One region of the Mesorhizobium sp. M8A.F.Ca.ET.207.01.1.1 genome, then DNA from elsewhere that is predicted to be linked to it. Evidence: predicted binding sites of a transcription regulator. Region 1 holds the regulator's gene; each other region holds the start of a gene.

Region 1 (5,193 bases):
CAGGCATCGGCGGCAGCGGCTTCTTTCTCGGCAATCCAACGGTTGTCGCTACCGACGATGGTGAGATGTCGCTGCCAGCCCGTCTTTTTTCAAGCATCGAAAACGCCCGCGAAGCCATCGCCGACCACATCAGGGGCAGCATCGGCGGCGCCGAAGGCGAGATCGCGGCGGCGCTGATCGTCGGCGTGCGCGCCGGCATTCCCGATGAAATCAACGAAGCGATGCGGCGTACCGGCATCTATCACATCATTTCCATTTCGGGACTGCATATGGCGCTGGTCGCCGGCACCATCATGGGTCTGTTGCGCGGTGCCTTCGCGCTGTTTCCAGACTTTTCCGCGCGCCGGCCGGTGAAGAAATATGCGGCCGCCGCCGCACTTTTCTCGATCGCCGCCTATCTCGTCATTTCCGGTGTCGTCGTTGCGGCCGAACGCAGCTTCATCATGCTGGCGGTGATGCTGATTGCCGTCTTGTTCGATCGCGCGGCGCTCACCATGCGCAACCTGGCCATCTCGGCGATCGCCGTTATCCTGGTTTCCCCGCACGAGGTCGTCGGCCCGAGCTTCCAGATGTCGTTCGCAGCAACCGCGGCCCTTGTTGGCGCCTATGCCGGCTGGGCGGACCACCGCGCTGGTAAGACGAGGCCACCGTCGCCAAAGCGGTCACTACCCGGGTTCCTGACGCGAAAATTCCTGCTGGCGACAGGTGGATTGGCCATGACCTCCATCATTGCCGGCAGCGCGACGGCGCTGTTTGCCATCTGGCATTTCCAGCGCGTATCGCCGCTCAGCCTGTTCGCCAATCTGGCCGTCATGCCGATCGTGTCGGTGGTCGTCATGCCTTTTGCGGTCCTCAGTTCGCTGGCGATGCCCTTCGGCGCCGACGGCCCGTTTCTCTACGTGATGGGCAAAGGCCTGACAGCGATGATCGCCGTATCGTCATGGATATCGGAGCGCTCGCCAATCGATGGGGTAGGTCTGATCTCGCAGCAATCCGTGCTGCTGGTGGCCGTCGCGCTGGTCATCGCGACGATGGCGACGACCTGGCTGCGGCTCGCGGCACTGCCATTCGCACTTGCCGGTCTGTTGACTGTGTCGGACATACGCACGCCCGACGTGCTGATCTCGGAAGACGCACGGCTGGTCGCACTGCCGATCGGCAATGGCGAACTGGCCGTCAACCGGGAACGTCCGAACGAATTCGCGGCCGACAACTGGAAACGCGCTCTGGTCTCCGAAACAATCGTCAAACCGGAAATGTTCGACAAGGCGGACGGGCAATTCGATATTGCCGCTCCCACCGACCTGCCGCAGGGATCGCCGTTCTATTGCCGCGAAGGCCTTTGCCTTGCCAGGCACCCTTCCGGCGCGATCGTCGCCTATGTCGAGGATCGCAAGAACACCTGGAAAGCCTGCGCCTTCGCCGACCTGATCGTCGTCAATGACGCGACCGCCTATGACGCCTGCCACAATCCGCTGGTTGTCGTCGTCACGAAACGGCAGCTCGCCCGCAAGGGAAGTGCTGCCGTCTTCTTCGATCCCCAGTCGGCCACAACCCCGGCTGTGATCGAATTCGCTGTCGAGGGACCATACCGGCCCTGGCACGAGCAGCGAAAATTCTCACGCGAGGCGAGGGGGCTGCCGCCCTATAAAAAGCCAGACAAGTCCGATGGCAAACCGGCTCAGTAGCGCCTGATCAGCCCGACCAGCTTGCCTTGTACCTTGACTCTGTCCGGCCCGAAAATGCGCGTTTCGTAGGCTGGATTGGCGGCTTCGAGCGCGATCGAGGCGCCTTTACGGCGGAACCGCTTCAGCGTCGCTTCCTCCTCGTCGACCAGCGCCACGATGATTTCGCCCGGACTTGCCGTGTTCGCATTGCGGATGATGACCGTGTCGCCGTCGAAGATACCAGCCTCGATCATCGAGTCACCCTTGACCTCCAGCGCATAGTGCTCGCCGCCCATGATCATATCCGGCGGCACCGAGATCGAATGCGTCTGATGCTGGATGGCATCGATCGGCACACCGGCGGCGATACGGCCCATGACCGGGATGGACACGGCTGAAACCACATCGTCGTCATTGCCGGCCGCGGGCAGACGCGAAGGCGCCGTCGCCGGCTTGAGCTGGCGGCCAAGATTGTTTTGACCAAGGCTGCCCTGGATGACGCTGGGCGAAAATTTCTTTGCCGCGTTCAGGCCGGGCGCGATCGAATCCGGCAGCCGCAGCACCTCCAGCGCGCGCGCCCGATTGGGTAGCCGGCGAATGAAGCCGCGTTCCTCCAGCGCCGTGATCAGGCGATGAATCCCGGATTTGGAGGCAAGATCGAGCGCTTCCTTCATCTCGTCGAAGGAGGGCGGTATCCCGCTTTCCTTGAGCCGTTCGTGGATGAACATCAGCAGTTCATGTTGCTTGCGTGTCAGCATGGCGGCCCCCAAGGCATTGAACGAAGGTCTGAACCAGAATCGAAAAAACAAACCCAGAACAAACACTATCTGTTCCAGTTGTGTTCCGCAACCGTTTAAAGTTTAATGAATTTGTTAAGGCTGCGGATGTTTTTTGTCCGCTACGGCGGGCAGAAGCCGACCTTTTCCGCCATCGGCAGGCCCATTGAAATCGTTATGGTTAATGGCCTGTGGCCCATCCGCTCCCGAGTTTGGCGTCAGCCGTTCGGAAGGCTTTCCCCGGGCGGATTGTATAATTTATCGGTCCGTTATTCGCGGAACGAAACGAAACCAAAACGCCAACGACTGGCAGCTTCGGGGCAGCGATGGACCCAGGCGTCCGGCCCCACTCCGACCAACGCGTGCGAATAGGTGTCGCGGAAGCGCCGGAGTCATCCCGAACCGGCTTTCAAGCTGCCGGCGCGGGCGGCGTATTTGGTCGGGCCGCTGTCTTCGCTGTGGACATAGACGTGCAGGGTGTAGCCGATATGGGCCACCATCAGCGCCTTGGCCCGCTCGACGTCACGATCGAGTGCCGCTTCCATGATCGCGGTATGGTGTTCGATCGCAATCGCTTCGCGCAGCGCCTCCATCGCCTCTTCGTAGCCATCCTTGAGGCCGGCCGCGGCCCGCAATGTCGGCGCCAGACCAAGAAAGCGATGATGCCGGCGCAATTGATCCGAGATCGTCGAGCGGAAACGCAACAGCCAATCGCATGTGGCGGCACTCAGCAGCGCCGCATGGAAAGCCTCGTGATTCTCGTCCCATTTGTCGACCGCCGCATCCGAGGGATCGTCGACCGCGGTTTTGCAACGGGAGAGCCGGTAGTGGGCGGTGACCACGGCATCTTCCCATTCCTTGCCGCCTTTCTCCATCGATTCGAGGAACAGGGGGATCTCGACCACCATCCTGGCGCGCGCCAGGTCCTCCAGTTCGGCCCGCGACACCCGAGCCACGGTAAAACCGCGATTGCTGATGGCGGTGACCAGGCGTTCGGCCTCGAGCCGCGACAAGGCTTCGCGCAATGGCGTCCAGCCGACTCCATAGGTGCCGCGCAGTGCACTCAGTTTGAGCGGGGCGCCGGGCATGAGGCGCGTGGTCAGGATATCGCGCCGCAACAGCTGATAGGCTGCCTCCGTCTTTGTGGAGCTCGTTTGATCCTGCATCGCGGTCCATCCGTCGTCTGGCAGGGGAAAATTATATATGATGTAGGGGCATGGCAAGAATTATATATAATGTTTGACACAAGCCGGCGGACTGACCATGATCGTTTGCAGTAGCCGCGCTGCAAGCGGCGCTGATCAAATCTGGGAGGAAATGATGTTGAAGTCGAAATCCGCTTGGTTGTCGGGTTTGTTCCTGGCTAGCGCGTTGATGGTGAGCGCCGGCAGTGCCGCCGCCGACCAGATACGCATCGGCATTGCCAATTTCGGCGAGCACCCCCAGCTCAACGCCGCCATAGCCGGCTTCAAGAAGGCGCTGACGGACAACGGCTTCGTCGAGGGCAAGGACGTCGTCTATACGGAAAGCCATACCAATTTCGATGCATCGCTGGTGCCGCAGATGATCGCCAAGCTGCAGGCGGAGCAGCCCAAGCTGATCTACACCATCACCACGCCGGTCTCGCAGATCGCCAAGAAGGCGCTCGCCGGTTCCGGCATTCCAATCGTCTTTGCCGCGGTCACCGATCCAGTGGCGGCCAAGCTGGTGCCGTCGTGGGATTCAGGTGACGAAGGCATGACCGGCGCCAGCGATCTGCAGGACGTCGCCGCGGTGATGGCCTTCACCAAGAAGCTGCTGCCAAACGCCAAGCGCTTCGGCGTGCCTTACAATCCGGGCGAGGCCAATGACGTTGCCTTGGTCGAAAAGATCAAGGCGGCGGCGCCCGCCGCTGGCTTCGAGGTGGTGGAGGTCGGCATCGACAACGTCAATGACATCCAGCAACGTATCGCTTCGCTCGCCGGCAAGGCCGACGTCATCTACGGCCCGGCCTCGAACCTGATCCAGCCGGCGATCGCCGCTGTCTCCGCCGCCGCCCGCCAGGCCGGTATCCCGGTCGTCAACTCCGATGACAGCGCGGTCCGCAACGGCACCGTGCCGGCGAGCTTCGCGGTCAATTACACGCAGGTCGGCATCAATGCCGGCGACATTGCCGCAGAGATACTCAAGGGCAAGGATCCCAAGACGATCGCGCCGTCGCGCCCGGCCTACAAGGATCACATGGCAACGATTTCCCGCAAGGCGATGGCCGCGTTCGGCATCGAGATACCGGCCTCGATGGCAGATTGCGGCTGCATCGTCGACTGACATCAGGCTGCATGAAGGTGACGGCGCGGGCGCCGTCACTTTTCATGTCAGGGAGGAACGATGCTCGAGATCCGATCCGCGCGCAAAGTATTCTACAAGGGCCAGGCCGACGAGAAGGTCGCGCTGGACGGTCTCAGCCTGTCGCTGGCCACGGGCGAGTTCGGCATCGTTATAGGCTCCAACGGGGCGGGCAAGAGCAGCATGCTCAACGCCATTTCCGGCGCTCTGATCCTCGATTCCGGTCAGATCCTGATCAATGGCGCCGATGTGACTGATATGCCGGTGCACAAGCGCGCCGCGAAACTGGCCCGCGTCTTCCAGGATCCGATGCGCGGCACCGCCGCCAGCATGACGGTCGCGGAAAACATGCTGCTGGCTGATTTGCGCAGCAGCAAGCGCACCTTGCGCCAGGGGCTGAACGCCACCCGGCTCGCGTCCTACAA
Region 2 (5,193 bases), on a different contig from region 1:
TCATGGGCACGCACGATGCCGGCGAGGCTGTTGCGATCAGCGACGGCCAGCGCCTCGATGCCGAGCAGCGCTGCCTGCGAAAACAACTCCTCGGCCGAGGAGGCGCCGCGCAGGAAGCTGAAATGCGAGGTGACCTGCAATTCGGCATAACGGACCTCGCTCATCCGAACACTCCGTGCAGGAACCAGCGGTGCGAGCCCGTTGCCGCATCCTCGCCGTCGCCGGCGCGGTAGAGCCAGTAGCGCTCGCCGGCTTCGTCCTCGACCCTGAAATAGTCGCGCACCGCGACAAGCTCGGCGTCGCGCTTCCACCATTCGCCGAAGACCCGCTCCGGACCGTCCGCGCGCTTCACGCGTCGGCGCACCCCTCGCCAGGTGAAGGACACTGGCGGATGGTCGGGCAACAGCGCCACCGTCTCGACCGGATCCGGCTGCGCCAGCAAGCGCGAGGGCCGCGGCCAGTGACCGGGCCAGCTCGCGCCGGTGTCGGCCGCCATCGCCGGAATCTTGCCAACCGAACGCTCCGGCACGTCGCTGGCGACGGGTGCAAGCCGATAGACGGCGCGCTCGCCGACGCGGTTCATCAGCGTATCGATGAGTTCGGAGACGTCGGGCACGGTCTCCTCGACGAGGGAACTCACGGCCTGGCTGCGCTCCAGAGGCTCAGCCGCCGTCGCCGCCAAGATCATCATCTCGATGCCGAAGCCGGCCGCGATGGTCTCGATCTTGTCACAGAGCAGCCGCGTCAACCGTTTGGCATCGCGAACGGGCATCGCCATGCCGACACGGATCGCCTGGGCATGGCTGTCGACGCGCCGGCAGATGAGATCGAGACGGCGCGCGCCGATGCCGCGCTGTTCCATCAGGTTGCAGAGCTGGGCGACGAGCTTGCCGATGTAGCGCGCGATTGTCTCGGCCGCGCCGATAGGCTCGGCGAAGGCGCGGCGGACTTCGATGATGTCCGGCGGACGAACCGGGTCGATCGGCTCGGCGACGGCGCCAAGGGCCTGATCGATACGACGGCCGATCTCCGGACCGAAGCGCAACGCAAGCGGGGCGCGCGGCTGTTTCAGGAGATCGCCGATCCGTTGGAAGCCTAGCTTGCGCAGTTCGGCCGCCGTCGAAGGCGCGATCCGCAACGCCTCGAGCGCGAGCGGTTCGAGGATCGATTGACCATGGCCGGCCGGTGCGATGCGGATGCGATGGCCGCCATAGCGGGCCATTGCATGCGCCGCACCCCAGCTGTCCGCGATCGCGGCGCGGGCGACGATGCCGGACATGGCCAGACGTCCGACCATGCCCTCGAGCATCATGGCCTCGCCGCCATGGAGATGGTCGGCGCCGGTCGTGTCGATGACGATCCCGTCGGGAGGGTCGGGCGCTAGGATCGGTGCAAATCGAAGCATCCAGACGGCGAGCCGCTCGAGCGCCTTGGCATCCGCTTGCGGATCGGCGTCCTGGATCGCGAGGTCCGGCACCAGCACCTGCGCCTTCGTCACGGGCATGCCGGGGCGCAGGCCGGCGACGAGTGCGGCGGCGTCGGCGGCGAGCACCAAGCGCCTGTTTTTATCGCGGCCGATCAGGACGAGCGGAGCCTCAGCTGGAGGCGCCCCATCGCCGGCCTTGCGCCGCACCCTGTCGGTCGGCCAGGTCGGCAGGAACAGCGAGACAACCCGTGCCATCGCACGCCTCCAATTCGAAATCGGCACTTTCGCCCGCGCGGGCGCGGATCAATTCGACCAGCCATCGGTGACGGCCGACGCCAGGTACAGGCAATGGCGCCGATGGCAGGACCGAGACGCGCCAGCGTGTCATGGCTGCCGTCGGCTGCCCGAAATCGGCCGCCTCCGCCTGCCGCCGCCATCTCCGCAGCGCGATGCCGATCGTGTGCGCTTCCTCGGCGGCAAGCTGCAGCCGCCGCGAAGCGGTCATGGTCAGGCGCGCGACCTCGCCGACGACCGCGCCCAGCCCGCCATGCCGGATGCCTTCCTCCATGCAGGCGAGGATCGTCTTGTCGTCGCCGGCCTCAACATAGATGACCCGGTCAGGTTTGAGGCCGGCCTGCGCCAGCGCTGGGGCGAACAAGTCTGGGCGGGTGATGCACCACAAGACCTTGCCCCGCGTTCGCGCCGCCACACCGCCGGCGAACAGCGCTGCTGCCGCACCGTCGATGGCGCCATTGCCGCCGCCTGCGATTTCATGCAGCGCGCCGAGCGCCAGTCCGCCGCCCGGGAGTCGTGCGTCGATTTCGGCTATTCCGAAAGGAAGTACAGATATGGCGCGCCGGCCTCGGCCCTCGATCTTCTCGATCCGCGCGCGCAATGACTCTATGGCGGGCTCCGGCCGCAAGATGGTGGTTGACCTCCAAGAAAGCGTATATAAGAATGTTCTCTATTTGTTCTACGATTGGTGAACGAGAGTCAAGTGGGCATCAGCGAGCCGCTGGCGTGTTTCGCGGCGCCGCTTGCGAAATTACAGGCTGCTTCGACAACACAAGGGCGGCGTTAAGCCTCATCTCAGCCGTTCAGCCCGTCATAGCGCGACTCCAGAAGCAGACGATCGTTCAGTATTCCTGCCGCATTCACTCGTTCACTGTTTTTTTGGGCGTTCCCAATCGTAGCTTTGGGCCGATTGACGTGTGAAGCCGTAGTCGCAGCATAATCTGATCGATTTCTCCTCCATTTCGAGAGTACGCATCATTCCACTGAAAGCGCGACTCAATTGCTTTGCCAACGATGTGCAATTCGCTACAAACTCTCCAGGGGGAGATTCCGTGCGCGAGACGATATTTGAACATGTTACGGTGTGGTGCCGATGAACCTGCTCGGCCTGCGCCTTATTGCGCAAATCATGAACTGGACCGATGACGGCGTGGCGACGGCCGAGTATACTTGGCTGCGGCTAATGGCCTCGACTAAATATGACGGCTACAGCGATTTCCGAGCGGGATCCCGCTTTATCGAAAACCTGGCAATCTGGCTGAAACAGTTCGATGCCGAGGACCGCCAGACGGCCTATGATTTCATTAAGCACCGGCTCGTCTACATCTCCAATGCAGAGCTTTATCGCGTGATCGAGGCCTTTTATCCAGAAACGGTGACGCCGCATCTGCGGCGCCTTGCCGCCAAGCAGGCCGGCATCCCACCCCATGAGGTTTGGGGCAGCAGCGATGGGGTCGCAGCCTTCAAGCGGATTAAGCGACGCTCGCTATTCATAGGCATGAGCGACGGCAGCCGTATCGACATCATGCGGCGCGCCAACAGCGGCCGCATCACCCAGGAGCAGGTCGTGCCGATGATGAATATCGGCATCGAGAAATGGCTCGATCTTGCGAAGAAAATCAAGGAAGCCGACGCTGGCGACGAGCAGTTCGAGCATGTCTACCTGATCGACGATTTCACCGGCTCAGGTACGACCTTCATTCGCTTCAAGGATGGCGAGTGGAAGGGCAAGCTGCAAAAATTCAACGACATGCTGATCGGTGCGCGCAAGGCGGTTGAGGCACAGGGAAAGACCTTTCCGATCGTCGAGAATTACGCGCTGCATATTCATCATTATATCTCGACCACCCAGGCGCACGAGGCGCTACTCCAACGCACCAAATTGGCCAATCTCGAATGGGCGGACCGAACCTTCGGGTCAATCGATGTGACCCAGGGCACCTTGCTGCCCGCCTCGCTCAAACTCAATCCAGGCGCTGACGACGCCGTCATCGCGCTTTGCGAAAAGTACTATAATCACGCTCTCTACCTTCGGCTGATCGAACATGCTGGCGAGGCAGAGCAGGCCGATCTCAAGATGGGTTATGCCGACTGCGCCTTGCCGCTTATCCTTGAGCACAACACACCTAACAACAGCATTCCACTACTCTGGGCGGAAACGACCAATGAAAATGGTCACGCGATGCAGCCCTTGTTTCGTCGGCGTGATAGGCACGGCTGACCATGGCAAATCCATTTCTCCGCCGCGCCACCGAATACATTCGTGACGACACTACTTTCCTGGAGATCGTGAGTCCGGCGCCACTCACCACATTCCTGGCCGAGCATCCTCGCAAGGCCGACATTTTTGATCTGCCCATCCGCATTGTCGGCGCGCCGGGAAGCGGCAAAACCATGCTGGCCATGCTGGCCGAGTTTCGCCTCGTCGAAACGATCCTGCGCGACCCCACCAACGACACTAACAAGCAGCTTTCCATAGCCCTCGCCGGCGCTGGGTTTCTGCAAGACGGGAAACCCGGGGTCGCAGCTGTCCGCATTCCTATGGAATCCGAGTATCGCGACTTCTGGGAGTTGCCCTATGAGGACAGCGTCAAAACCAAACTCGCCCTGTGGCTGGTCCAGGCGCGCACTATGCTCGCTCTGCTGCGCGGCCTAACCAATGGCGACCATCGCCGGCTCGAGGAGATTCGCTTCATCGCCCGGGACGCATCGGAAGCGCACCTCGAGCAGATCGGCGGGCTGACCGCGACCGGCATTCGCGACCGCGCGCTCGAAGTGCAGCGCGCCATCTATTCAATCGGAGCGAGCTTGCTGCCGCCCGACATCGACAAATTGCCGAAGGCAGCGACTGAACCCTATCAGCCTTTCGAATGCATCCAGGAGATCGATATTCCGTGGATGGGAGAGCGTCTGACGGTCAAGCCGCTCGCTATCCTAGACGACGTACACGCGCTTCACCCAGACCAGTTCGAGCAGATCTTCACCGCGCTCGCGCGACGAGAGATCAAATTCGGACGCTGGCTGATGATGCGGCTCGACGCCCTCAGCCCTGGCGCCGTGTTCCGGTCGGCTCGTAGTGTCGCCACGCATAATCTCAAGCCCGACCGCGACTATGTCGATATCTTCATGCAGGGCGGCGAAAGCCGCGACAAGGAGCGGCGGCGCTTCCGCGACATGGCGGCGGACATGGCAGACCGCTACCTCCCGCGCGTCACCGCCTTCCGCAATCGCAACCTTCCGCCATTTCGACGGCTTGTCCCCGACGAACCACCACGCCTGTCTGAGGCGAAGCTGCGCGAACTCGCGGCTCTCGTCGAGCGCGATCAGCAGCGCTTCGACGTAACTCCGGCGCGGCGCATCTCGATCGAGGAACTGGTGGCCGGCTATCTTGCGGGGACGCAATCTGGCGACCGTGAGCCGGAGGTCGCCCTTGCCATGGTCCGAGTCCTGATGGCGCGTTACGCCAACCGCGT
Region 3 (5,193 bases), on a different contig from region 1:
TTCGACAGTTCGATCGCCTTCCAGGCCGCCTGCGACCTGGTGTTCAAGGGAACGAGCCAGCCGAATGGCTACACCGAGCCGGTGCTGCATAAGCGGCGGCTGGAGTTGAAGGCGAAACAGGGCTGAGCTGGCGCAAGCCTGGACCGGAATCGGCCCACCGCCTCTTCTGAATGGGCTCAGTTCAGCCCAAGCGCGCAGCGCGGCTTCGAAAGGTCATCTGCCAACGCCGTCACCAGCCCGGCCGGTGCCTCGCGGTCGCGTCGCGAGCGTCGAGCCGGCAATGTAATGCCCAGTACTGCGGTCTCTACGCCGCCTGCGCCACACGCTCCGCGCTCATGCGATAGGAAATCGCCTCGGCCAGATGGATGCGGCCGACGGTTTCGCTGGCGTCGAGGTCGGCCAGCGTGCGCGCCACTTTCAACACCCGGTGGTAGGCGCGGGCGGAAAAGGCGAGTTTTTCGCTGGCGTCCTTGAGCAGCGACAGGCCGGCGGCATCGGGCATGGCGATCGCCTCGATGACAGCCGGCGCGCAATGCGCGTTGGTGGTGGCGCTGTTGACGCCGAGCCGTTCGAAGCGCTCGCGCTGGAGCGTGCGCGCGCGGCCGACGCGGAGTGCAACGTCAGCACTCTTCTCCGCCCTGTCGGGGCGGATCAGGTCGCTGGCCGAGACCGCCGGCACTTCAATACGAAGATCGATGCGGTCGAGCAGCGGTCCTGAGATCCGCGCTTGATAGTCGGTGCGGCATCGCTCGCCGCGTACGCAACGATAACCCGGCTCGCCGGCCATGCCGCAGCGGCACGGATTCATCGCCGCCACCAGCTGGATGCGCGCCGGATAGGTGACGCGGTGGTTGGCGCGCGCGATCATGCAGTCGCCGGTCTCAAGCGGCTGGCGCAGCGCATCGAGCGTCTGCGGCGTGAATTCGGGGAACTCGTCGAGGAACAGCACGCCGTGATGCGCTAGGGATACTTCGCCCGGCCGGGCGCGCATGCCGCCACCGACCATCGCCGCCATCGAGGCCGAGTGGTGCGGAGCGCGGAACGGTCGCCGGTCCGTCAGCTTGCCTTCGCCGAGCTCGCCGGCCACCGAGGCGATCATCGAGACCTCCAGGAGCTCCTTCGGCGCCAGCGGCGGCAGGATCGACGGCAGCCGCTGCGCCAGCATCGATTTTCCAGAGCCGGGCGGACCGACCATCAGCAGGTTGTGGCCGCCGGCAGCCGCCACCTCCAGCGCCCGCTTGGCCGTCTCCTGGCCCTTGATGTCGGCGAGGTCGGGCAGGTCGCGCGGCGCGGCGCGGATGCCGGCCTCGGGCCGCGACAGCACCTGCGTGCCGCGGAAATGGTTGGCGATGGCAATCAGGCTTCGCGGCGCCAGAATGTCGAATTCCCGCCCCGCCCAAGCAGCTTCCGGTCCGCAGGCGAACGGGCAGATCAGGCCCTTGCCCTCGGCATTGGCGCCGATCGCCGCCGGCAGCGCGCCGGCCACGGCGGTAATCGTGCCGTCGAGCGACAATTCGCCAAGCACGACATAGCCGGCCAGCATGTCGCCCGGAATGGCGCCAAGTGCTGCCATCAGGCCAAGCGCGATCGGCAGATCGTAGTGGCTGCCTTCCTTGGGCAGATCGGCCGGCGCCAAGTTAACGGTGACCTTCTTCGACGGCATCGACAGGCCCGACGCATGCAGCGCCGCCTGCACTCGCTCGCGGCTCTCGGCCACCGCCTTGTCGGGCAGTCCGACGATCTGGATGCCGACCTTGCCGGGCGCGATCATCACCTGCACGTCGACCGGCACGGCCTCGATGCCCTGGAAAGCGACCGTACGAACCCGCGCCACCATTCTTTGCCCCCGATGCCGTCTCTCCCCAGCCTTTGTGAGCCGGCCGCGAGCGACGTCAACGCGAGACAACCACAGATTTCAGCCCAAGGCAAGAACAATACAGGAACAAAGAGAGGCGTGCGCATACCGTCGACGGGCTCGCAACTGCCTGCAAGGCGCCTCACCGTGCGCGTGACGATGCGAGCCGCGCAGGATGGAGGCGAACGTTCCGGGAGTCCGTGCAGATCACGACGGCTTCACCGCCAGAAAAGTGTTCCACCCTCGCTCCTTCCTGCCGACGCGGAAGCTGTGGCTGACAAGCTCCATGCCGGCGGCCTCGATGCGCGCCGCGAAGGCGTCCTTGCGCCAGTCGACCGTATGGTATCTGCCGCTCGTTTCGCCGTCGCCGTCGCGCATCGAGACGACAGAGGCACCACCGGGCCGCAACGCCCGCGCGATCTTCTCCAGAACCGGGTCGATCTGGTCGCGCGGCACATGGATCAGCACGGCAAGCGCCACCACCGCGTCATAGGGACCGCCAAGCTCGTCGGTGATCACATCGAGCAGATCGCCGGTCTTGCCGCGTGCTGCCTGCAGTTCGAGAAAGCGCCGCGTCGCGTCGGTCCGCCGGACCTTGACGCCGAGGCCCTCCAGGAAGTCCGCATCGCGGCCAGGTCCGGACCCGATCTCCAGGATTCGGCCGCCCGGCCCGGCGATCGCCGCGGCGCGCTTGAGCGCGGCCTGGTCGTTCGGGTGGGGAACATGTCCGACAATCTCGTCATAACGGACCGCGTAGTCCTCATACGACTCGACCGTCCGACGGCTCTGCGCCAGGGCTTTCGCGGGCACGGTCATCATTCTCTCTGTCTCCGTGCGCCAATCGTGTCTAGCGGATGCTGCCATAAGGCGCGTGGCCGTCGAGCAGGCCGATGTCGCGCTTGAAATGGTCGGACAGTGCGCGCTGGTCGAGCAGGCGGCGCGACCGCGATCGGAAGGGAGCGACGAAGAGGTCGAGGATCGGATGACGGACTGTGACGCGCCGCGTGGAAGTGTTCATGGCCATGTCCTTTCGGGTTCGGTCGATGGTTTGAGTGTGCGCTTGCCGGCTCTTGGCTTCCAATCGAACGTCGCTTATCATGCATCAACAGGATTGATGTGTGATGAGCTGGGACCTGCCGCCATTGGGCGCCATCAGGGTGTTTGAAGCCGCATCGCGGCTGGGCAGCTTTACCAAGGCGGCCGAAGAGCTCGGCATGACCCAGTCGGCGGCGAGCTACCAGATCAAGGTGCTGGAGGAACGCGCCGGAACACCGCTTTTCGTAAGAAAAACAAGGCAGATCGCCTTGACCGAGGCCGGCGAGCAGCTGGCGCCGCACGCATCGGGTGCCTTCTCGGCGCTGGCCGATGCGTGGGTGGCGACCAAGGGCGGCGCCACCGGCGTCTTGTCGGTCACCACGGTCCAGACCTTTGCCTCGACCTGGCTCGCCGTGCGCCTTGGAGCATTCCAGCTGATGCATCCGGACCTTGCCGTGAAAGTCGACACATCGTCCCAGCTGGCCGATTTTGGGCGCGACGGCATGGATATCGGCATTCGCACCGGCACCGGGAAATGGCCGGGCCTGGCAGCCCACTATCTGTTCAAGGCGGATTACACGCCGATGCTCAGCCCGAGGCTGGTGCGGAGCGTGGGAGGCATCCGCCGGCCCGAAGATCTCTACAAGCTGCCACTATGCTGTTCGACCGATCCCTGGTGGAAGATCTGGTTCGAAGCGGCCGGCGCCCGCTTCGAACCAGATCGCATCATAGCCGGCCCGGAGCTTGGCACGCAGGCCTACGACGCGATGGCGGCGCTGACCGATCAGGGCGTCGCCATCCTCACCCGCAACCTCTACAGCTCGTTGCTGGCGACAGGACAGCTCATTCAGCCGTTCGAGGCCATGGGGTCCGACGGCGACGGCTACTGGCTGGTGCATTCCGAAAGCCGCCGCAACACCCCGAAGATCAGGCTGTTCAGGGACTGGGTGCTGGCCGAGACGGCTGATGTCAGGGAGCGCGAACAGGGCCGGGTCGAAGAGCCTTGATCAAATCAGGAACATCAGGGGAACCGGTAACCGGACAGGTTGCGCCCGGGTTGTAGCCGGCTGCAAAAAGCGGAACATGGTTAACACAAAATGAAAACGGATTATGTCCGCTTCGCTTCGACAGCGTCCCAGAACAGGCTGGCAATGTCGGCGCCACCAAAACGCTGTACCTCGCGCACGCCGGTCGGCGAGGTGACATTGATCTCGGTCATGTAGTCGCCGATGACATCGATGCCGACCAGGATGAAGCCGCGTTCCCTGAGCGACGGCCCGATGCGGGCGCAGATCTCGCGCTCGCGCGCCGTCAGCTCGGTTTTCTCGGCACGGCCGCCGACATGCATGTTGGAGCGGGAATCGTGCTCGGCCGGCACCCGGTTGATGGCGCCGACCGGCTCGCCGTCGATCAGGATGATGCGTTTGTCGCCCTTGCGCACATCCTTCAGGTAGCGCTGCACGATATAGGGCTCGCGGAACAGCTGGCCGAACATTTCGAGCAGCGAGGCGAGGTTGCGGTCGGCCTCGTGCAGATGGAAGATGCCCGCGCCGCCATTGCCGTAGAGCGGCTTGACGATGATGTCGCCGAATTCCTTGCGGAAGGCGGCCACCTCGAGCGGATCCTTGGTGATCAGCGTGTCCGGCATCAAATCGGAAAACTCGGTGACGAAGATCTTTTCCGGGCTGTTGCGCACCCAGGCCGGGTCGTTGACGACCAGCGTCTTCGGATGGATGCGCTCGAGGATATGCGTGGTGGTGATGTAGTTCATGTCGAAGGGAGGGTCCTGGCGCAGCAGGATGACGTCCATCTCCGATAGGTCGGTGCGAACCTTTTCGCCCAGCGAGTAGTGGCTGCCCTTTTCGTCGCGCACCTGCATCTCCTCGATGCGGGCAAACACCTTGCCGTCGCGCAGCGACAGGCGGTCGGGCGTGTAGTGGAACAATTGATGGCCGCGCCGCTGCGCTTCCAGCGACAGCGCGAACGAGGTGTCGCCGGCGATCGACACGGTCGAGACATGGTCCATCTGGACGGCGATTTTCAGCTTCATGGCGGATCCCCAGCGCAGTCAACGCAAGCGATATAAGGGTCCCGGCGCCTTCTGCCAATCGGGCCACGCCGTTAACGGTCGAAGACCAGCCGCGAGTAACCCAGGAAGGACAGCGTCATGGCTGCCAGCGAAGCGATGGCAAGCGCCGCCAGTGGTGGCGCCGCCGGCAGCACCAGCAGGATGGCTGAGTAGACGGCATAGTTGACGATGCTGGTGGCGACGCCGACGCCGCCATAGCGGGCGCCTTCCTGTG
Region 4 (5,193 bases), on a different contig from region 1:
CGAAGCGCACGCCGAGCCGGCGAAGCGCCGCGCGGCCTTCCTGGTCGAGCGACTTCATCTCCTCGGCGATGTCGCGGCGATTGATGAGGCCGAAATTCTCGACCAGCTGGAAGGCGATGCCGCGGCCGATACCGGAAATCTGATCGGCATTTTTCAAGTCGACCAGCGGCTTCAGCAGGGATTCGATCTGGAAATTGACGAAGCGCTCGGCGCGCGCGGCGACCTTGTCGCGCGCCGGGCCGGTGAGCTGTTCGTCGGCCAGCAGCACCAGGCGCGGCTTCAGCGCGTCCTCGCCCGAAACCAGCGTGCCGATCGGCGCGCCGATCCAGCGCAGCGTGCCGTCCGAACCGAGCGCTAGATCGCCATTGGCGCAGGCACCGAAGCGCTCCGCGCGTGCATCGAATTCGGCGGCCAGCGCCTTTTGCGCGGCCGTGCGCACGGCCTTGGCGTCTTCGCCGCCGGCGGTCTGGTCGGCGGTGAAGCGGAACCCTTGTAACTCGCCGACGTGATGGCCTTCGACAAGGACGGTTCCGGTAGGACTGATTTCGGCTTCAGGCATGGTATTTTCTCTAAGGCGCCGCATGAGGACGGAAGTCCTGCGGTCTACGAAGCGTTTCGTCAACCGCTCATGCAGCGCATCCGACAATCTGTCTTCGATTTCGCGCGTCTTTTCCTGCCAGTGTGCCTGATCGGCCAGCCAGCCGGGCCGGTTCGACACGAATGTCCAGGTGCGGATCTGGGCGATGCGGTGCGACAGCGTGTCGATATCGCCCTCGGTGGTGTCGGCGCGGCGCACCTGCTCGGCCATATAGTTCTCGTCGACATGGCCATGCCGGGCGAGGTCCATGTAAATCGAGGCGATGAGGTCGGCATGCTGGGCGGGCGCAATCTTGCGATAATCCGGCAGCGCGCAGGCTTCCCACAGCAACGCCACGCGCTTGGCATTGGTTGCGAGCGCGCGGATGCCTTCGTCGCGGGAGAGATGTTCGAGCGCCTGGGCATCGACGGCCGGAAGGGCGCGCGTCAGGCCCTCGACCGGGGCGTTGGTTTCGATCGAGCGCTTCAGCGTATCGAGGCTGGCGAAATCGAATTGGGCGGTGCGCCACTGCAGCACCTTCACCGGGTCGAAGTCATGGCTCTCGATCTTCTGGACCAGATCCTCGTCCAGCGGGTCAACCTGCCCGGTGACTCCGAACGTGCCGTCGCGCAGATGCCGGCCGGCGCGGCCGGCGATCTGGCCGAGTTCGGCCGCCGTCAAATTGCGGTACTGGTAGCCGTCGAACTTGCGGTTCTGGGCAAAGGCGACATGGTCGAGGTCGAGGTTGAGACCCATGCCGATCGCGTCGGTGGCAATGAGATAGTCGACATCGCCCGACTGGAACAGCGCCACCTGGGCATTGCGGGTGCGAGGCGACAGCGCGCCCAGAACCACCGCCGCACCGCCCTGCTGGCGCCGGATCAGCTCGGCGATGGCGTAGACCTCGTCGGCGGAGAAGGCGACGATCGCGGTGCGCCGTGGCAGGCGCGTCAGTTTCTTGGAACCGGCATAAGCCAGATGCGACAGGCGCGGCCGCGTCACCACCGAGACGCCTTTCAGCAGCCGCTGGAGGATGCCGTGCATGGTGGCCGCGCCGAGCAGCAGCGTTTCCTGGCGGCCGCGCAGGTGCAGGATACGGTCGGTGAAGATATGGCCGCGCTCGAGGTCGCCGGCCAGTTGCACCTCGTCGATGGCGACGAACGCGGCGTCGGTCTCGCGCGGCATGGCTTCGACGGTGCAGACCGAATATTTGGCGCCCGGCGGCTGGATCTTCTCCTCGCCGGTGATGAGCGCCACCTTGTGGGCGCCCACCTTTTCGCAGACGCGTGTGTAGACCTCCCGGGCCAGCAGCCTCAGCGGCAGGCCGATGACGCCGGTTTCGTGCGCCACCATGCGCTCGATGGCGAGATGGGTCTTGCCCGTGTTGGTCGGCCCAAGCACGGCGGTCACGTCGCGGCCCGACAGGATCAGCGGCTCGGTATGTTTCTGCTGGATGTTCATCGGCTCGGAAATAAGGCTTTCTGGCCTCTCGTTGTCGGGAGCGTGCCTGGACGGCGCGTATGACAGCCGACACATAGGGATTTCGGGCGCGAAGCGAAAGCGGAATGTTCCGCCCGGGTTCCGAAGACGCCCGTGTCAGCCCGCAAATCAGTTCCTGCTTAACAGTTGGAACGAGTCTGGAACGAATCAGCGACGAATCGGTGACTCCGTCAGATTCAGCTTTTGTTCACGGCTAGATATGGATTTTGCGACCATGAGTCTCACCACATGCTGAATCAGAAAACTGGCCCGTTTTATGCTAGGCGAACCTCTCTGTTAACTTTCGCCTGTGAACGAGGTCGGGGGCTCGATGCGCACTGCTCAAGATTATGAAATTGTTAATCTTTCTGAATTGTGGGTTAAGAAACTATGGGTGATCTCGGCCTATTAATGTTAACTTCCGCTCAAAGCCGGAACGAATCGGCGACAAAACAGCGTCAGCGCTATTTTCCCTTTTTGTTCCCCCAATATCTTGTGTTGTGAACAGCTTATCCACCGAGAATCCACAGGCTTGCCCACAGGTTTCGCGCAGGCGCGCTGCCGTCATTAACCTTTGCGTGCCGGATTGGGGCAGCCGCTCGTAGCGAGGCGTTTTAGGCCCAGAGCATCACTTGAAAACGGACCGGTTTCCCGGTCCGTTTTCGCCCGTCAAGGCCGCTGGTTGGTGGGCAGGCGAAAATCAATGCCTAGACGAAGTACTGGCCGCCATTGGCGGTGAGGGTCGAGCCGGTGATGAAACCGGCATCCTCGGAAGCGAGGAAGACGACGCAGCGCGCGATCTCTTCCGGCTCGCCGAGGCGGCCGACCGGGATTTGCGGGATGATGCGCTCGTTGAGCACTTTCTCGTCGATCGCCTTGACCATCTCGGTGGCGATGTAGCCCGGGCAGATGACGTTGACGGTGATGCCGGCGCGGGCGCCTTCCTGGGCGAGCGCTTTCGAGAAGCCGATGTCGCCGGCCTTGGCAGCGGAGTAATTGACCTGGCCGGCCTGGCCCTTCTGGCCGTTGATCGAGGAGATGGTGATGACGCGGCCGAACTTGCGGTCGCGCATGCCGCTCCACAGCGGATGGGTCATGTTGAAGACACCGGACAGATTGGTGTCGATCACCTCTTTCCACTGCTCGCGCGTTATCTTGTGGAACATGGCGTCGCGGGTGATGCCGGCGTTGTTGACCAGTACCGAGACAGGGCCGAGGTCGGCCTCGATCTGCTTGATGCCGGCGGCGCAAGCGTCATAATCGGCGACGGACCATTTGTAGACCGGAATGCCGGTCTCGGCCTTGAATTTCGCCGCCGCATCGTCATTGCCGGCATAGTTCGCGGCAACCGAATAGCCGGCAGTCTTCAAAGCGATCGAGATGGCAGCGCCGATACCGCGCGATCCACCCGTGACGATTGCAACCTTGGTCATGTGTTCTCCTCCCTTTGGTCGGAGGAGCGAATAGGGAGTAGCCAATAGCGAATAGGGTTTGATGTCCCGCCGCGCTGAGGCCGTTCTTCCTTATTCGCTACTCCTGTTCGCTATTGGCTTGTTCAGATGGCTTCGACGCACATGGCGACGCCCATGCCGCCGCCGATGCATAGGGTGGCCAACCCCTTCCTGGCGCCGCGGCGACGCATCTCGAAGACCAGCGTGTTGAAGACGCGGGCGCCCGAGGCGCCGATCGGATGGCCGATGGCGATGGCGCCGCCATTGACGTTGACGATCGAGGGGTCCCAGCCCATGCCCTTGTTGACGGCGCAGGCCTGCGCGGCGAAAGCCTCGTTAGCCTCGACCAGGTCCAGATCGCCGACCGACCAGCCTGCCTTTTCCAGAGCGCGCTTCGAAGCGGGAATAGGTCCGGTGCCCATGATCGCCGGATCGACGCCGGCGGTTGCCCAGGACACGATACGCGCGAGCGGGGTGATGCCGCGCCGGGCGGCTTCCGCTTCGCTCATCAGCAGCGCGCCGGCGGCACCATCATTGATGCCGGAGGCGTTGGCGGCCGTCACTGTGCCGTCTTTGTCGAAGGCCGGCTTCAGCTTGGTCATGGCATCGATCGTGGCGCCGTGGCGGATGTACTCATCCTGATCGACGACCGTATCGCCCTTCTTGCCCTTGATGGTGAAGGCGACGATCTCGTCCTTGAACTTGCCGGCCTTCTGCGCGGCCTCGGCCTTGTTCTGCGAGCCCAGCGCGAACTGGTCCTGGTCGTCGCGGGTGATCTGGAACTGGCGGGCGACGTTCTCGGCGGTGTTGCCCATGTGGTAGCCGTTGAAGGCGTCCCACAGCCCGTCCTTGATCATGGTGTCGATCATCTTGTAGTCGCCCATCTTGACGCCGGCGCGCAGATGCTCGGCGTGCGGCGACAGCGACATCGATTCCTGGCCGCCGGCGATGATCACCTTGGCGTCGCCGGTGGCGATCTGCTGCATGCCGAGCGCGATGGCGCGCAGACCCGAGCCGCAAACCTGGTTGAGGCCCCAGGCGGTGGTTTCCTTGGGCAGGCCGGCAAGGATCGAGGCCTGGCGGGCCGGGTTTTGGCCTTGCGCCGCGGTCAGCACCTGGCCGAGGATGACCTCGTCCACCTCGGCCGCCTCGACGCCCGTACGTGACAAAAGCTCCTTGATGACGACAGCACCGAGTTCATGCGCCGGCGTGGCCGCGAAAGCACCGTTGAAGGAGCCGACGGCCGTGCGTGCGGCACTGGCGACAACGATGGAATTGGCAGAGGACATATTCTTCTCCAGACTTCGAGCTGTCATGTTTTCAGGCATTGTTGGCAACTTTTCTTGCCCTTTCCATGACCCAAGTCAAACCGGAAATCGGCATGGCGCCCATGCGCCGCAAGCAGGTCGCGCATCGCCGTGCCGGCGGACCGGGCGCTGCTGCGCAGCATATTTTGCCCGCTATGCAGCATAATATGCTCCCGCAGTGCACAAACTGCTTGGAATTGTGGGGCTTTTGCGCATATCCTCAAAAAGGGCGCAATCGTTACCGGCTGCTTACTCAGGCGTGCCGGTGTCCGGGGAGGATGCAGATGGCCGCAAAAGACGACCCGATCATTATCAAGAAATACGCCAACCGCCGCCTCTATAATACGGGGACGAGCACCTATGTGACGCTCGAGGATCT

The links. The regulator LexA, encoded in region 1, represses DNA repair genes until DNA is damaged. The targets are predictions, from matches to a motif close to TGTTCNNNNTGTGTTCNG.
Region 2: a site for LexA is predicted at 2,385-2,402, ahead of EN850_RS28850 (ImuA family protein). Genes of this name have one in related genera too.
Region 3: a site for LexA is predicted at 1,928-1,945, ahead of EN850_RS09495 (YifB family Mg chelatase-like AAA ATPase). Genes of this name have one in related genera too.
Region 4: a site for LexA is predicted at 2,205-2,222, ahead of EN850_RS25260 (helicase-related protein). Genes of this name have one in related genera too.

What each region holds. Positions count from the first base shown of each region.
Region 1 covers NZ_SRUS01000006.1:402,417-407,609, forward strand. The annotation lists gene EN850_RS20300 (ComEC/Rec2 family competence protein) at 1-1,688, shown strand, start outside; gene lexA (transcriptional repressor LexA) at 1,682-2,425, opposite strand; gene EN850_RS20310 (GntR family transcriptional regulator) at 2,836-3,609, opposite strand; gene EN850_RS20315 (ABC transporter substrate-binding protein) at 3,764-4,750, shown strand; gene EN850_RS20320 (ABC transporter ATP-binding protein) at 4,811-5,193, shown strand, end outside.
Region 2 covers NZ_SRUS01000012.1:183,003-188,195, reverse strand. The annotation lists gene EN850_RS28860 (error-prone DNA polymerase) at 1-164, opposite strand, end outside; gene EN850_RS28855 (DUF6504 family protein) at 161-1,681, opposite strand; gene EN850_RS28850 (ImuA family protein) at 1,596-2,348, opposite strand; gene EN850_RS28845 (hypothetical protein) at 2,814-3,941, shown strand; gene EN850_RS28840 (hypothetical protein) at 3,944-5,193, shown strand, end outside.
Region 3 covers NZ_SRUS01000003.1:163,871-169,063, forward strand. The annotation lists gene EN850_RS09490 (malate synthase G) at 1-126, shown strand, start outside; gene EN850_RS09495 (YifB family Mg chelatase-like AAA ATPase) at 305-1,837, opposite strand; gene EN850_RS09500 (class I SAM-dependent methyltransferase) at 2,063-2,671, opposite strand; gene EN850_RS36310 (hypothetical protein) at 2,703-2,873, opposite strand; gene EN850_RS09505 (LysR substrate-binding domain-containing protein) at 2,977-3,897, shown strand; gene gshB (glutathione synthase) at 3,999-4,940, opposite strand; gene EN850_RS09515 (GtrA family protein) at 5,012-5,193, opposite strand, start outside.
Region 4 covers NZ_SRUS01000009.1:166,228-171,420, reverse strand. The annotation lists gene EN850_RS25260 (helicase-related protein) at 1-2,038, opposite strand, end outside; gene phbB (acetoacetyl-CoA reductase) at 2,764-3,489, opposite strand; gene EN850_RS25250 (acetyl-CoA C-acetyltransferase) at 3,612-4,796, opposite strand; gene EN850_RS36475 (hypothetical protein) at 4,820-4,978, opposite strand; gene phaR (polyhydroxyalkanoate synthesis repressor PhaR) at 5,099-5,193, shown strand, end outside.